2 regions of the Alcanivorax sp. genome follow, and region 1 is predicted to be linked to the other one. Evidence: predicted binding sites of a transcription regulator. Region 1 holds the regulator's gene; the other holds the start of a gene.
The links. The regulator LexA, encoded in region 1, represses DNA repair genes until DNA is damaged. The targets are predictions, from matches to a motif close to TACTGTNTANNTANACAGTA.
Positions count from the first base shown of each region.

Region 1 (7,255 bases):
CAGCAGCATCGCCGCCGCGTACCGCTGGTGATCAAGATTGCCCCGGACAACAGCGAAGAAGAGCTGCGCGCCATGGGCGAAGCCTTTGTCCAGCACGGCATCGATGGTGTTTGCGTGGGCAACACCACCCTGTCCCGGGAAGGGGTGCAGGGTCTGCCCAGGGGCGATGAACAGGGCGGCCTCAGCGGTGCCCCCTTGAGACCCATCGCCAATCAGGCTCTGGCTACTATGAGTGAGACCCTGAAAGGACGGATCCCGATTATTGGTGTAGGCGGTATCAACAGCGCCGAAGATGCGCTGGAGAAGCAGCGCCTGGGCGCCGATCTGGTACAGATCTACAGCGGCCTGATTTACCAGGGACCCGGGCTGATCGGTGATATCGCCCGGGCCTGGCCGAAAGCTATCTAAGCTACGAGCTACGAGCTACGAGCTACGAGCTACGAGCTACGAGCTACGAGCTACGAGCTACGAGCTACGAGCTACGAGCTACGAGCTACGAGCTACGAGCTACGAGCTACGAGCTACGAGCTACGAGCTACGAGCTACGAGCTACGAGCTACGAGCTACGAGCTACGCTCGATTGGATAGGGAAGGTCTGGAAAGTTCCCAGGGCCTCGTCATTTCTTACGAAGCCGCTGTAGGAGCGGCGCTTGAGCCGCGAACCGTGCGAAGCACGGCATCGTCCGCAGGACGATCAAAGCTAGAAGCTAGAAGCTAGAAGCTAGAAGCTAGAAGCTAGAAGCTAGAAGCTAGAAGCTAGAAATTAAAAAGGGCCCGGGAGGGGCCCTGTGGGTCGGCGCTTGACGCGCCGGCGCGGTGTTGAACTGGTTAAGGTGTTAGCCGATATTTTTCAGGTTCTGAATACTGGAGACCCCCAGCATTCCTTGTGCGAAATCGGTGCGACCTTCGCGCCAACCGCCCATCCAGTTGGTACGAGCACTGAGGGTGCCAAACGGGCATTCTTCACGGGATTTTCCATCGAGGCCGGCGTTGTATCCCCGGCTGTAGGCGCGGTCGTCTTTGTTTCTTTTTTGTCGCTTCATAGACGCTTTCCCTTTCACAGATAGCGGTATTGAAAATGACCCCTGGCAGAGAACAAGGCCAGTTATCAGGGTCGACCATTTCAGTATGGGAAAGCGCTGGGGTAGTGTCGAATATCATGTAGCAATATGGTTCGTGCTTGTTAAGCATATGACGTATAAAGGGCAGCTTGATGACAGTTTGTGTAACGCATTGAAAGTTAAAAAGTTAATTTTTCCGTTGCGCATAAAACAGTCACTTACGAGGTATCAGTAATGGAATTTGTGGCCACCAGCATGCCCGGTATTGCCGAGTTGCTGGCCGATGAACTGTCGTCACTGGGCATATCGGTAACAGAAACCGGTCGTGCCCATGTGGCGTTTAGTGGCGGTAGCGCGGATGCCCTGCGGGTCTGTCTGTGGTCACGGCTGGCCGAGCGGGTGCTGCTGTCCCTGGCGACGTTGGGGGTGACACCGGATATCGCCCCGGAAAAGCTGGCCGCCAGCCAGGACTGGCTGGCCCTGGTGGGCAACGATGCCCCCTTGCATATCCATCTGGAGCACGGGGTGGGCGTTCGTGGCGATAACCGCATCAGCACCAAGCGGTTTATTCAGGCGTTGCCGCCGCAGTTCACGGTATCCCGGGATGCCCGTGGCAGTTGCTGCATCCGCGCCCGGCTGGACCCCAACGAAGCGCACCTGTGGCTGGATCTGGCCGGTGATCCGCTGCACCGGCGCGGTTACCGGTTGGCCGGGGGGCGGGCGCCCCTGCGTGAAACCCTGGCCGCAGCCATGCTGTGGGCCGCCGGTTGGCGCCAGGGCAATCATCCCACTGCGCTGATGGACCCGTTCTGTGGTTCCGGCACCCTGTTGATCGAAGCGGCGCAGATTGCCGCTGGGGCCGATGAACTGTCGTCACTGGGCATATCGGTAACAGAAACCGGTCGTGCCCATGTGGCGTTTAGTGGCGGTAGCGCGGATGCCCTGCGGGTCTGTCTGTGGTCACGGCTGGCCGAGCGGGTGCTGCTGTCCCTGGCGACGTTGGGGGTGACACCGGATATCGCCCCGGAAAAGCTGGCCGCCAGCCAGGACTGGCTGGCCCTGGTGGGCAACGATGCCCCCTTGCATATCCATCTGGAGCACGGGGTGGGCGTTCGTGGCGATAACCGCATCAGCACCAAGCGGTTTATTCAGGCGTTGCCGCCGCAGTTCACGGTATCCCGGGATGCCCGTGGCAGTTGCTGCATCCGCGCCCGGCTGGACCCCAACGAAGCGCACCTGTGGCTGGATCTGGCCGGTGATCCGCTGCACCGGCGCGGTTACCGGTTGGCCGGGGGGCGGGCGCCCCTGCGTGAAACCCTGGCCGCAGCCATGCTGTGGGCCGCCGGTTGGCGCCAGGGCAATCATCCCACTGCGCTGATGGACCCGTTCTGTGGTTCCGGCACCCTGTTGATCGAAGCGGCGCAGATTGCCGCTGGCTGGGCGGCCGGTGCCCAGCGCAAGCATTACGGCTTCCAGCAATGGCGGGGCTGTCGCCGCCAGCTCTGGCAGGACGCCATGGACGAGGCCGCTGAAAGTGCCCGCCAACCGCTCCCGGAGATGTCCATGAAGGGGTTCGATGTGGACGGCCGGGCTATCCAACTGGCTCAGCAGAATGCGGAGCGGGCGGGGGTTCGCCAGGCCATTCACTTCGAACGCCGTGAACTGGGTGCCCTGCGTCCCCGGGATTTTGCCGATCAGGGCCTGCTGGTGGCCAATCCGCCCTGGGGCGAGCGTCTGGATGAACAGCAACAGGCCGGCTGGCTGCATTTTGCCCTGGGTCGTTTGCTGGCCAGGCTGGCGCCGAACTGGCAGGCGGTGTTGCTGGGAGCCGATGCGGAAGTCATGGATCGCTCGGGTATGGATCTGCAGAGCCAGTGGCGACTAAAGAACGGGCCGTTTAACAACTTCATTCGCCTGTATCACTCTCGCCAGCCGGCCCCGGTGGAGGTGGTGACCATCGCCGAGTCATCTGCCTTTGAGGTGCCGGAAGGGGCGCAGCCGCTGGTCAACCGCCTGCGCAAGAATGGCAAACACCTGCGTCGCTGGCTGGAACGCGAAGATATCCAGTGCTATCGCCTCTACGACCGGGATTTGCCCGAGTTCAATGTGGCGGTGGATATCTATGGCGATCAGGTGCTAGTGCAGGAATTCAAGGCGCCGAAAACCGTGGACCCGGAGAAGGCCAAACAGCGCCGGGATCTGGCGGTAACCGCCGTGCGGGCCGCCCTGGGCGTGCATCGGGAGCAGGTGCATCTGCGTACCCGGGAGCGCCAGAAAGGCAACCAACAGTATCAGAAGCTGGATGGCCAGGGACGTTATCGGCTGGTGCGGGAAGGGCAGGCGCATCTGCTCATCAACCTGCAGGACTATCTGGACACCGGCCTGTTCCTCGATCACCGGCCCACCCGGCTGAAGATTGCCGAGGAAGCCAGCGGCAAGCGCTTCCTCAACCTGTTTGCCTACACCGGCTCGGCCACCGTGCATGCCGCTGTGGGGGGCGCGAAACGCACGGTCACCGTGGATGCCTCCAAGCGCTACCTGGAATGGGCGGCCTCCAATCTGGCCGCCAATGGGTTCTCCACCGACCAACACGAGCTGGTACGCGCCGATACCATGCGCTGGCTGGACGAATGCCAGGAGCAGTTTGATCTGGTGTTCTGTGATCCGCCCACCTTTTCCAACAACAAGTCGCGCAGTGACTTCGTGGTGGAAGAGCACCATGGCGAGCTGATCCGCAAGATCATGCGCCGGCTGGAGCCGGGCGGGGTGCTGTATTTTTCCTGCAACTACCGCCGTTTCGAACTCGACCCGAGTATCAGCAAGTGGTATCAGGTAGACGATATTTCCCGCTGGAGCATCCCGGAGGATTTCCGCCGGAATGACAGGATTCATGTCTGCTATGCCATTCGGCATGTGGAGGACTGATGAGCGTAGTGCTTTATACCACGGTGGGCTGCCATCTCTGTGAGCAGGCCCGTGAGCTGGTGTCTACTGTGGCACCGGATCTCACCCTGACACTGGTTGATGTGGCGGAAGACGATGAATTGCTGGCCCGTTATGGCGAGCGCATTCCCGTGCTGATGAAAGAGGGCCGGGAACTTGGCTGGCCATTCAGTCTGCTGGATGTGCAGCAATTTCTGGCTGGTTGAGTGATTGATGCGGGCTTCACAGCGGCAGGCTCATGATTGCTGCTATGAAGACCATCAGCCCAAAGAAACTCCACAAGCGCCAGGCCGATGAAGTCGAAATCTTCTCGGCCTGCCTGTCCGTGTGCACCCTCAAGGTCCGCTTAGGTGATACCTGGTACTGGGTGGCCGACGACAGCGGTAAGATCATGCGTTTCAACGGTCCCGAACACGCCAATAACCAGCTCCAGACCCTGTCCACTGGCACGGCCCATCTGCTGCATCATTCCGCCCATGCGGAAATGGTTGGCCAGCCGGAAGGAGAGGTGATCCCGCCTCTACGGGTGCGCTTTCACTGGCGAAGCCAGGCCTGACCAGTTGGCACCTTGCTCGCAAGGCGAAGGCTTGGTGGAGTTCTCTCTCTCTCTGGAAACTTCGCTTTGCGAGCAAAGTTCCAACGGGTTCTGGTTTCGCTTATCTGAACAGCGATCGCGCGTTTTCACTCGTCATGCCCGCCACCTGGGCCACACCCTGCCCCCGCAAACTCGCCACCCGTTTACCGACCCAGGGCAGCAATGAAGGTTCATTGCGTCGCTTCTTCGGGGGCGGTTCTGGCAGATCCCGCGGCAGCAGATAGGGGGCATCGGTTTCCAGCAACAGCCGGTTATCCGGAATATTGTGCACCAGCTCTGCCAGCGGCTTGCCCCGGCGCTCATCACAGACCCAGCCGGTAATACCGATGTGGCAATCCAGATCGAGATAATCGAAAAGCGCCTGGCGGGAACCGGTAAAGCAGTGAACCACTGCGCCAACAAGATGGTCCCGGTAGGCTTTCAGGATGGGCGCGAAGCGCTCATGGGCATCACGTTCGTGGAGGAACACTGGTAGCCGGTATTCCACCGCCAGGGCCAGCTGTGCCTCGAAGGCACGTTCCTGATCCGGTCGTGGGGAAAAGTCGCGATTGAAATCCAGGCCCATCTCACCGGCGGCCTTTACGTTCTGCTGGCTGAGCAGTTCACGCAGTTCGTTTTCCAGGGCCGGGGAGTAGAAGCGGGCGCTGTGGGGATGTAAACCTGCAGTGGCGAACAGATCGTCGTGTTGACTGGCCAGCGCCATGGCCTGACGGGATTCGTCTACATTGGTGCCGGTGAGCAATTGCCAGGACACCCCGGCGGAGCGGGCTCGTTCCAGCACCTCATTCCGGTCATCCCGGAATTGCTTGTCGGTCAGGTTGACGCCGATATCAGCCCAGTGAACGGGAGCCTTGTCGGGAGAAGTGTTGTGAGGTGCTGTCATCAGGAGCCTGCTCCGCCAGTTGTTCGCGCAGGGATTCTACCCGACGACGGTTGGCACCTAAATCCCAGTAGCCCACTCGAGAGGCGGAGCGCACTTCTACCACGCCGTCTTCGCGGACATAGAAGGTCACATCATCCACGAAGCGCAGTATCCGGCTGGAGAAACGGGCCTGAATACGGGACTGGCCGACCACGTCAAACTCCACACGGGGTAGTTGGCGCAACAGAGCCTGCAGACGGGCCATGCTGGCCTTACGGGTTTCCGCTACCTGTAATGGCGCGACCCGACGCTCTTCATCCGTAGCCAGACTGGACACGCAGTTGGGCGAATCCGGGCAGGGGGCGAGCAGATGCGTATTGGACATGGCGGCAGCACTCATCAATAGCAGAATGGCACTAGAAAGAATTCGGATCACGGATCAGCCCCACGAAAATACCCTCGATGATCAGCTGATCGGCAGGCACTTTAATGGGCTCGTACGCCTCATTGGCGGGTAACAGGGTAGCGCTGGATTTGTTCAACTTTAGGGTCTTCACCGTGACTTCTTCGTCAATGCGGGCAACCACGATCTCGCCGGAGCGAGCCACGTTGGATTTGCGCACGGCAATCAGGTCGCCGTCGAAGATACCCGCCTCGATCATGCTGTCGCCCTGTACCTTCAGCAGGTAGGTAGGCCGTTGCTTGAACAGCCCCTGGGGCACGGGAACCGTACGCTCCACATTTTCGATCGCCTCGATGGGGACCCCGGCAGCTACCTTGCCCACTACCGGTAGTTCTTCTTCCGACCAGAACGCATTGTCGAGTAACTGGATGCCGCGGGAGCGGTCACTATGGAGTTTTATGAAGCCTTTACGCTCCAGCGCTCTCAGATGGTCAGAGGCGGCATTCTTGGACTGGAAGCCCATGATGTCGGCAATTTCCGCGCGAGTCGGTGCCATACCGGTATCGGCGATGCATTCGCGGATACAGTCCAGCACCTGTTGCTGGCGATCGGTGAGTTTGCTGCTCATAACCTTCTCCATGTTTCCCGCAGGATTTCGGTTCCATACCCGGGCGTCATCGACGCTTCTGGCTAACCAGGCTGTCAGCCTTGGCTGACAAACAGTGCTACAAAACCGATGCTAGCATAGGTACTGATAATATGAACAGTGCTATTTGAACAGTTGTTCCTGTCTGTTTTTCGGCGGTTTCGGGAGGATGTCGTTGCCCTGTGAAGACGCGCGCACTAGCATATTGCAGGAAGGTCATAACGGTTGTGGGTCTTTATGTCGATTCGCCGCCAGATCTTCCGATAACAATTCCATCAGACCTGGGGATAGTAGATGGAGCAGGCCAATAATAATGACTTCGGCCAGCAACGGATCCGGCAGTTGTTGTCCGGTGTGCCGTTTTTCAATGAAATTGCCCGCGACGATCAAGATGAGTTTTCTCAACTTGAGCACAACACCCGCCTTTGGGTCGCCGGCTCGGGGGACACGGTCATTCGTGCCGGGGATGTGGATTCCACCCTGTATTTCCTGTTACGGGGGCAACTGGAAGTACTTTCGGAACATGCTGACGAAGCACCCTTGTATTATGTTTCTCCGGGTGAAGTTTTCGGTACCCTTTCCATGCTGCTTGGGACACCGCGCAGCGCCAATATAAGGGTATCCGAGAATGCCCGTGAAGCCGTGCTGGCAAGCCTGGACTTCAACGAGTTCAATGAGGATGAGGGTCCTTATTCACTGACCACCCGGCTGGCTTTCTTCCACATGATTGTCCATCACATTCGCT
Region 1 is NZ_CP080267.1:301,676-308,930, forward strand. It holds gene KZ772_RS01305 (quinone-dependent dihydroorotate dehydrogenase) at 1-408, shown strand, start outside; gene rmf (ribosome modulation factor) at 837-1,043, opposite strand; gene rlmKL (bifunctional 23S rRNA (guanine(2069)-N(7))-methyltransferase RlmK/23S rRNA (guanine(2445)-N(2))-methyltransferase RlmL) at 1,296-3,986, shown strand; gene KZ772_RS01320 (glutaredoxin family protein) at 3,986-4,210, shown strand; gene KZ772_RS01325 (DUF6482 family protein) at 4,255-4,560, shown strand; gene KZ772_RS01330 (TatD family hydrolase) at 4,661-5,482, opposite strand; gene KZ772_RS01335 (DUF1499 domain-containing protein) at 5,430-5,897, opposite strand; gene lexA (transcriptional repressor LexA) at 5,878-6,492, opposite strand; gene KZ772_RS01345 (cyclic nucleotide-binding domain-containing protein) at 6,805-7,255, shown strand, end outside.

Region 2 (7,255 bases), 760 kb from region 1:
TTTCTCTGCCTGGCCGCTTGCTTGTAGAGGGTGCGGGCCAGGTCAGGCTGGTCAAGCTCCTCCAGTGCCCGGGCACGCCAGTAGAGCCAGCGGGAATCCTGCTGTTCGCTCTCTGGCAAGCGGGTAATCCACTGTTCTGCGCTGCTCCAGTCCTGTTCGATAATGGTGCGCCGCGCTCGCTGGTCCAGCAGCTCCGTATCCGGATTGGCGGTCAGCCAGTTGTCCAGCCATTGGCGGTTTTCCTCGATACCGCGAATGGTGGAATACCAGGCAATGCGACGTCCGGCTTCTTCTCGCATGTCGTCATCGCGAAGACCGTGACGGCGACTGTGATCATCGAACCATTGGCGGGCGTCTACCGTGTCCTTGTAGGCCCAGCGATGGATAGCGGCGGCCAGCAGTTGCTGACGCTGTTCCGGTTTGATGTTGGTGGGCAGGTTGTCCACCTTGTCGGGATGACGGTAGAGGGTTTTCAGCCAGTCACTGGCGGTTTCGTAATCCGTGCCCTCAAGTTTCCCGGCCAGGTAGCGAACCAGGCCATAGCTGTTGGCTTTGAAGGCCAGAAGTTGCCTTTCCCAGATTGCAGCATCATCAATGACGCCTCGGGCCTGGGCCTGATCAAACAGCGGATCGCACTGATTGGGGCGTGACTGGCCGCTGGCCCAGATGTCGGCAGCGGCTTGCAGGGCACTGTCGTCACCTTTGGCCAATTTGGCTTGGTAGTAGTAGCACTGGCGCACAGTGGCAGAGGGTTCATCGCTGATGATGGCCAGCAGGGCATCCCATTTTTTCGCCTTGCCATAGGCCACGGTGGCCAGCTGGCGAATATCGTTAGGCAGCGGGGAATCCGGGTAGCGCTGGGCGTAGCCGTTGATCCTGTCAGGGGCCAGGTCCGGCAATGCCGCCCGCAGCCGATGAAAATCCAGATAGGCTTGCAGGGGGTGATCGTCGCCAAGCTGCTTTTCCAGCCGGTTCAGGGTATTCCAGTCATCATTGCGTGCTGCGTCCAGTGCCTGGCGGAAGACGCCGCTATCCGTAGCGGCGACCACCAACGAAGAAAACAGACAACAGCTAAACAGTACTACAGCGCGAATGCAGGGTGCAGCGCTAACCATTTGAGCCTCCACATCGTCGGGTCAATCTCATGATTCTACCGGTGCGGTTGGTTCTTTGGCGTGGTGAATGTGTAAAACTTGAAGCCTAATGCCAAAGGGTGAGAGCGCGTTACAACTGACATGCAAAGGTATGCTGCTCTATACTGCGCCGCACTTTACTCCGCCGGTTCGAGCTCGCTGCTATGGAAAATACGACACAGTTATTACTGCGCCAGGCAGGCGCCCTGTCGGGCCGTCAGGTATTGGTGGTGGATGCCAATGACCCGGCGTTGAAAAGCCTGGATGCGGATGCCCAAGTGCATTTGCATGCGGATGATTTCACCGTAGGGGCCCAGCAGTGGGCGGCGGCACCGACGGTACCCCCGGAGGTGGATCTGCTGGTTCTGCCCTTGCCCAAATCCATTGAGCGTTTACGCTTTCTGCTTAACTGGCTGGCCGGCGAAATCAGCCAGCCGGTGGAGTTGTGGTTGATCGGACCGGCCAAGGGGGGCATTCGTGGCGCGTTGAAACATCTTCAGGCGCATGTGGATGATGCTGTGCTGGTGGATAGTGCCCGCCATTGCAAACTGTACAGTGGCCGGTTACAGCCGGGGGAAACCCAGACCCTGGCAGCCTGGGGGGAGGTGATTCCGGTGGGCGATCTGGAGATTGTCAGCTATCCGGGCGTGTTCAGTCACGGCCGCCTGGATGAGGGCACCCGGTTGTTGCTGGATCTGATGGCACAGCATCGCCTGCCCAGACGGGGAAGCATGATCGACATGGGCTGCGGTGCCGGTGTGATCAGTGCCAGCCTGGCCAGCCAGGGGTGGAAGGTGCAGGCGGTGGACGTGAGTGCCAGTGCGGTCGCTGCGACAACTGCCAGTCTGGCCCGCAACGGGTTGCAGGGCCGCGTGACAGGCGGCGATCTGTTTTCCCCACTTGCCGGCCGGGTGGACATGATCGTGACCAACCCGCCGTTCCACGACCGCCGTCAGCGCACCACGGATATTACCCGCAGGCTGATCGCCGAGGCACCGGGTCACCTGAACAAGGAAGGGGAAATGTGGCTGGTGGCAAACCGTGAGCTGCCCTATGCCCAGTGGCTGGATGATGCCTTTTCCCATGTCCAGGTGGCCGGGGAGACCACGCGCTTTCGGGTATATCGGGCGGTGGTGTGAAGCTGCTATCAGTTTTTCCGTAGGAGCCATGCTTACATGGCGCCCCCCGCGTTATCTACGCTTTGTTCCTACAGCAGTTTTTCCTGCATCATCCAGTGAATACAGTTTGCGACCATGCTGGCCAGCGGAACCTGGTCGTTGAATCCCAGTTCCTCCACGGCCTTGCGGCCATCTGCATGTACCCGGCTGGTGACCAGTGCCACTTTTTCCGGTGTCAGACGGGGTTCGTTGCCGGTAAACAGGCTGCCAATGGGATATAGCTGGCCGGCCAGTTTCAATACTGCCGGAGGTACGGTGCGTGTTGGCGCTTTTTTACCGAGTTGCCCGGCAATGGTCTGCACCAGTTCCAGGAAGCTGGCTTCCACCCCGGCAAGGATATAGCGCTCACCGCACTGGCCGTGTTCCAGGGCTGACAGGTGGGCTTTGGCCACCTCTTCAACGGCACAGAAATTCCCCCCGCCCGGTGGGACGCCCGGAAGCTTGCCGTCCTGAATCAGCTTGATCATCTGTGACCAATTGTGTGTGTCGCCGGCGCCAATAATACCGCAGGGATTCAGGATGACAGCGTCCAGCCCCTGGCGGATACCGTCTTCCACCTCTTGTTCGGCCAGATACTTGCTGCGGTTATAACCGATCCAGTCGTTGGCCGCGTTGGAGGGGGTCTGTTCATTGATGGGGTTGTCCTGAATGCCCCAGGCGGAAATCGAGGAGGTATGTACAAACCGGCCCGCCACGTTTTTCAGCGACGCGCTGACCATGGCCCGGGTGCCCAGTACGTTATCCCGGTACTGTTGTGCGTTGCCGCGCCGCCACAGGCTGGTATTGCCGGCTACGTGGAAGACGGCATCCGGTGCTGCCGGCATCACCAGGGTCAGCTCGGTGGCATTGTCCAGCGGAGCCTGTACTACCTGAACGCCTTTCGCTTGCAGCGCAGCGGCATCACTGCGTGGCCGGATGACTGCAGTGACGTCCCAGCCTTTTGCCAGCAACTGGTCGACGATGTGTCCCCCGAGAAATCCCCGGGCCCCACTCACAAATGCCATTGGCATGGCCATGCTCCTGTTGTCATTCTGATCTTTAGGAAGCCTCCGAGTACGCAGGGCGTTACTCGGAGGCTGCTTCAGAGTGTAACCTCAAACCGGTCGTGCTGGTGTCAAAACAGCATATCTGGACAACATCAGCACTGGCCAAGGCGCATCCTTTTGACTATATTGCCGGTTGTCCAAGCGGGTGTAGTTCAATGGTAGAACGGCAGCTTCCCAAGCTGCATACGAGAGTTCGATTCTCTTCACCCGCTCCATATTGAGGAGCCTCTGAACAACTCCTTGCATGCTCAGCCTGAAAGGCCCGGAGGGCGAGACCTGAAGGGCACATCTGCTGCGCTTTCTCGCTAGGAAAGGGAACCACCCTGTCCGTCGCGAGAAAACACAACAGATGTGCCCTTCAGGCCTCGCTGAGCACACAAGGAGTTACTCAGAGGCTCCTGAAAAGCCACCCAGCGGGTGGCTTTTGTTTATGGGGGATCGGTGTTTGTCAGATCGGATAAGCCAGAAATTTCCCTCCCAGACGGAACAGCACCTGTACCTGTATGCCTTCCTCCATTTCCTGGGCGGCGTCCCTGGCCAGCATGATATAGGGGTAGCGGCGGGCCCAGGCGCATGGCTTCACATAGTGGGGCAAGGATGGGTCAGGGGCGTTGGCGACAAAGCTGTCGCTTTCCCGCTGATAGAGCACATAACCCTGAAACACGGCGTTGGCCGGCAGTCCCATTTCTTCGAGAAAGTCGGACATCCAGCCCGGGTTCCCTTCAAGCATATGACTGCATCCTGATGACGGATTCTTTATACCTACCCTAAGACAGTCATGGCGGGGTTTGGATATGCCTTTCTTTGCGTTTTGTTGCTTTCCTGTTTGTTCTGTCAGAGCCGGTATCGGTGGCCGTGAGTGTGTCTTTTGACTGTACATAAGGACAGTATTTGATACCATGGGAGCGTCGCTATCTTCGCTGTGGTATCCCATGACTGCGCTGCCTTTTTTCGTCGAACGTGTTGCTGCCGGTTTCCCTTCTCCGGCCCAGGGCTATATGGAAGCGCCGCTGGATCTGAACCAGCTGTGCATTCGCCAGCCGGAGGCCTCTTTTCTGCTGCGGGTGGAGGGAGATTCCATGCTGGAAGCGGGGATTTTTCCGGATGATATTCTGGTGGTGGATCGCGCTCTGGAGGCGTCTCACGGTGATGTGGTGGTGGCGTCGCTGAATGGGGAATTCACTGTGAAGGAATTGCGGTTGCGGCCACAGCCCATGCTGATACCCCGCAATCCCTGCTATGCGGCGATACCCCTGGCTGATCAGGAGTGGGAGTTGTTTGGCGTAGTGACATTCTCGCTCCATCCGCACCGCCCAGTGGACCGATCCGGGCGCTAAATGTCATGTTTGCCCTGGTCGACTGCAACAGTTTCTATGCTTCCTGTGAGCGGATTTTCCGCCCGGACCTGCAGGGGCGCCCGGTGGTGGTGCTATCCAACAATGATGGCTGCATTGTGGCCGGATCCGCCGAGGCCAAGGCACTGGGGGTGAGAACCGGGATGCCGCTGTTCGAGGCCCGCGATCTGATCCGCAAGCACCAGGTCGTGGTGTTTTCCTCCAACTATGTGCTCTACGGCGATATCTCCCGGCGGGTCATGGCCACGTTGGCCACCCTGGTACCGGCGGTGGAGGTGTATTCCATCGACGAGGCGTTTCTGGATCTATCCCTGATGCGACCCGAGGAGCTTCAGCCATTGGGTCAGGCCTTACGCGAGCGGGTTGGCAGATGGGTGGGTGTTCCCGTCTGTGTGGGGGTGGCGCCGACCAAGACCCTGGCCAAGTTGGCGAACCATGCGGCCAAGACGTATCCGCAAACGGGGGGCGTGTTGGTCCTGACGGATCCGCAGAGGCGTCAGCGGCTATTGGCGCGTACGCCGGTGTCGGCGGTGTGGGGGATCGGTCGACGTCTGGGCCGGCGTCTCAATGATATGGAGATTGAGACTGCTCTGGACCTGGCGCGTACCGATTACCGTCTGATCCGCAAGCGCTTTTCCGTGGTGCAGGAACGGGTGGTGCGGGAACTGAATGGAGAAAGCTGCCTGCCCCTGGAAACCCGCTTGGAGCCCCGTCAGCAGATCATTCATTCCCGCTCTTTCGGGGAGCCGGTGGCCTCGCTGGTGGCCGTGCGTCAGGCGGTCAGTGATTTTACCGCCCGGGCCGCGGAAAGCATGCGTGCTGAAGGACTCAGTGCCGGTGCGATCAGTGTGTATCTACGCACGGCTCCGGTGGGCAAACCCCAGCAGTTATTTCCCCATTCCGCCCGGGCGCCTCTGTCGCCGGCCACGACAGACACGAGGGTGATGGTTCGCCATGCCATGGAAATGGTGTCTGCCCTGTGGCAGGCCGGTTACCGCTATGGCAAGGCCGGGGTCATGCTGACGGATCTGGGCCCGGCGGGGCGTGAGCAGGTCACCCTGTTTCGCGAAGACGACAACGCGGAGAAAGGGAAGGCGTTGATGGCGGTGATGGATACCATCAACCGGAGCGGCAAGGGCAAAGTCTGGTTGGCTGGGAGAGGGGTCAATCCGGCGGCGCGCTGTGTCTGGGCCATGCGTCGGGCGCATTTGTCACCGGCCTATACCACTCGCTGGAGCGATCTGCCCCGGGCCCGGTAACCCGGGCGGCGGGGCAGAGGATGAGGCCTGTCAGACGGCGGTCATCGGAACCTGATCGAGCATGCGTTCCTCGATACGGTCCAGACGGGCACGGCAGTCTCGGAAGGTGCGGCTGATGGCGGTAGTGTTGGCCACCATGTCGAGTTTGGGCCAGGTTGCCTTTTCCCCCTTGCGGATGTAGTTACGTACATCCTGCAGGGTGGGGTTGCTCAAGACTCGCAGGGCATTCATGGGCTGGCGCGGCGGGATCATGTTGATATCGCCGATATATTTCTGGGTGACCATGCTCTTGGCCTTGTCGAACATCAGGCCAACGTCATTGGACTCCACCCGGCGCTGTATCAATTGCAGGGCATAGCGCAGGTTCATGGACACGTTTTTCAGGCCCCAGTCTGCCAGGGTGCTCAGGGAGCTGTCGGTGTTCTCGTTACGGGACAGGAAGGGCACCACGTGGGGATTGGTCTGGCTGACAATGGAATGGTTGACGCCATACAGTCGGGACAGACGACGGATGGGCAGATCGTCGACAATGGAGCCATCCACGAACTTGCGGCCGGGGATGTAGGGCACCCGCTCGCCATCAATATTCTTGGCCCACAGGGAGACCGGCGGATAAATGCCGGGAATCGCGCAGGACGCCAGGGACGCCTTGCGGATCAGCACATTGGGGGAGGTGCGCCAGTTGAGCAGACGGGCATGCTGATTACGGTCGTAGGGGCTGACGGTAATGTTGATTTCGCGGCCGGTGTGCCGGTAGGCCTCCTCGAAGGTCATGTCGAGAATGTTCTCTTCCAGGCAGGCTTCCAGGTGGTCGCCGTCCAGTACTGGCGTGCCGCGCACGATGCCTTTCCAGCCCAGCACCTTGAAGGCTTCCAGATAAATGTTTTCCGGTTCCAGCTTGAGCTTCAGTTCTTCATCGTTGTGGGTGCCAACAACGGACGCAATGATGCTGCCGGCACTGGAGCCGGAAATCACCGAAGGAAGTAGCCCCTGTTCCCACAGGCAGCGGGCCACGCCGATATGAAACAGACCCAGAGCGGCGCCACCGGACAGCATCAGGCAGCTCTGGCCGAAGGCCTGGCCGGTGGTTTCGAAGAAATCCAGTTTCTCCTTGAGGCCGAACTCCTTGAAGTTGGTATCGCACAGGTAGTTCAGGGCGATGGTGACCTCTTCGAGATAATTCTCGATCAGGCGTTTGGTGCCTACCCGGGTCTGCTGATAGAGGCGTGGGTTGGAGATGTTGCCCAGGTTGCCATGCAGGCCTTCGTGCAGATGGAACACCAA
Region 2 is NZ_CP080267.1:1,058,403-1,065,657, reverse strand. It holds gene KZ772_RS04840 (transglycosylase SLT domain-containing protein) at 1-1,115, opposite strand, end outside; gene KZ772_RS04835 (methyltransferase) at 1,298-2,272, shown strand; gene KZ772_RS04830 (NAD-dependent epimerase/dehydratase family protein) at 2,341-3,321, opposite strand; tRNA gene KZ772_RS04825 (tRNA-Gly) at 3,499-3,572, shown strand; gene KZ772_RS04820 (hypothetical protein) at 3,806-4,087, opposite strand; gene umuD (translesion error-prone DNA polymerase V autoproteolytic subunit) at 4,290-4,694, shown strand; gene umuC (translesion error-prone DNA polymerase V subunit UmuC) at 4,700-5,971, shown strand; gene KZ772_RS04805 (DUF3336 domain-containing protein) at 6,002-7,255, opposite strand, start outside.
Region 2: a site for LexA is predicted at 4,228-4,247, ahead of umuD (translesion error-prone DNA polymerase V autoproteolytic subunit). Genes of this name have one in related genera too.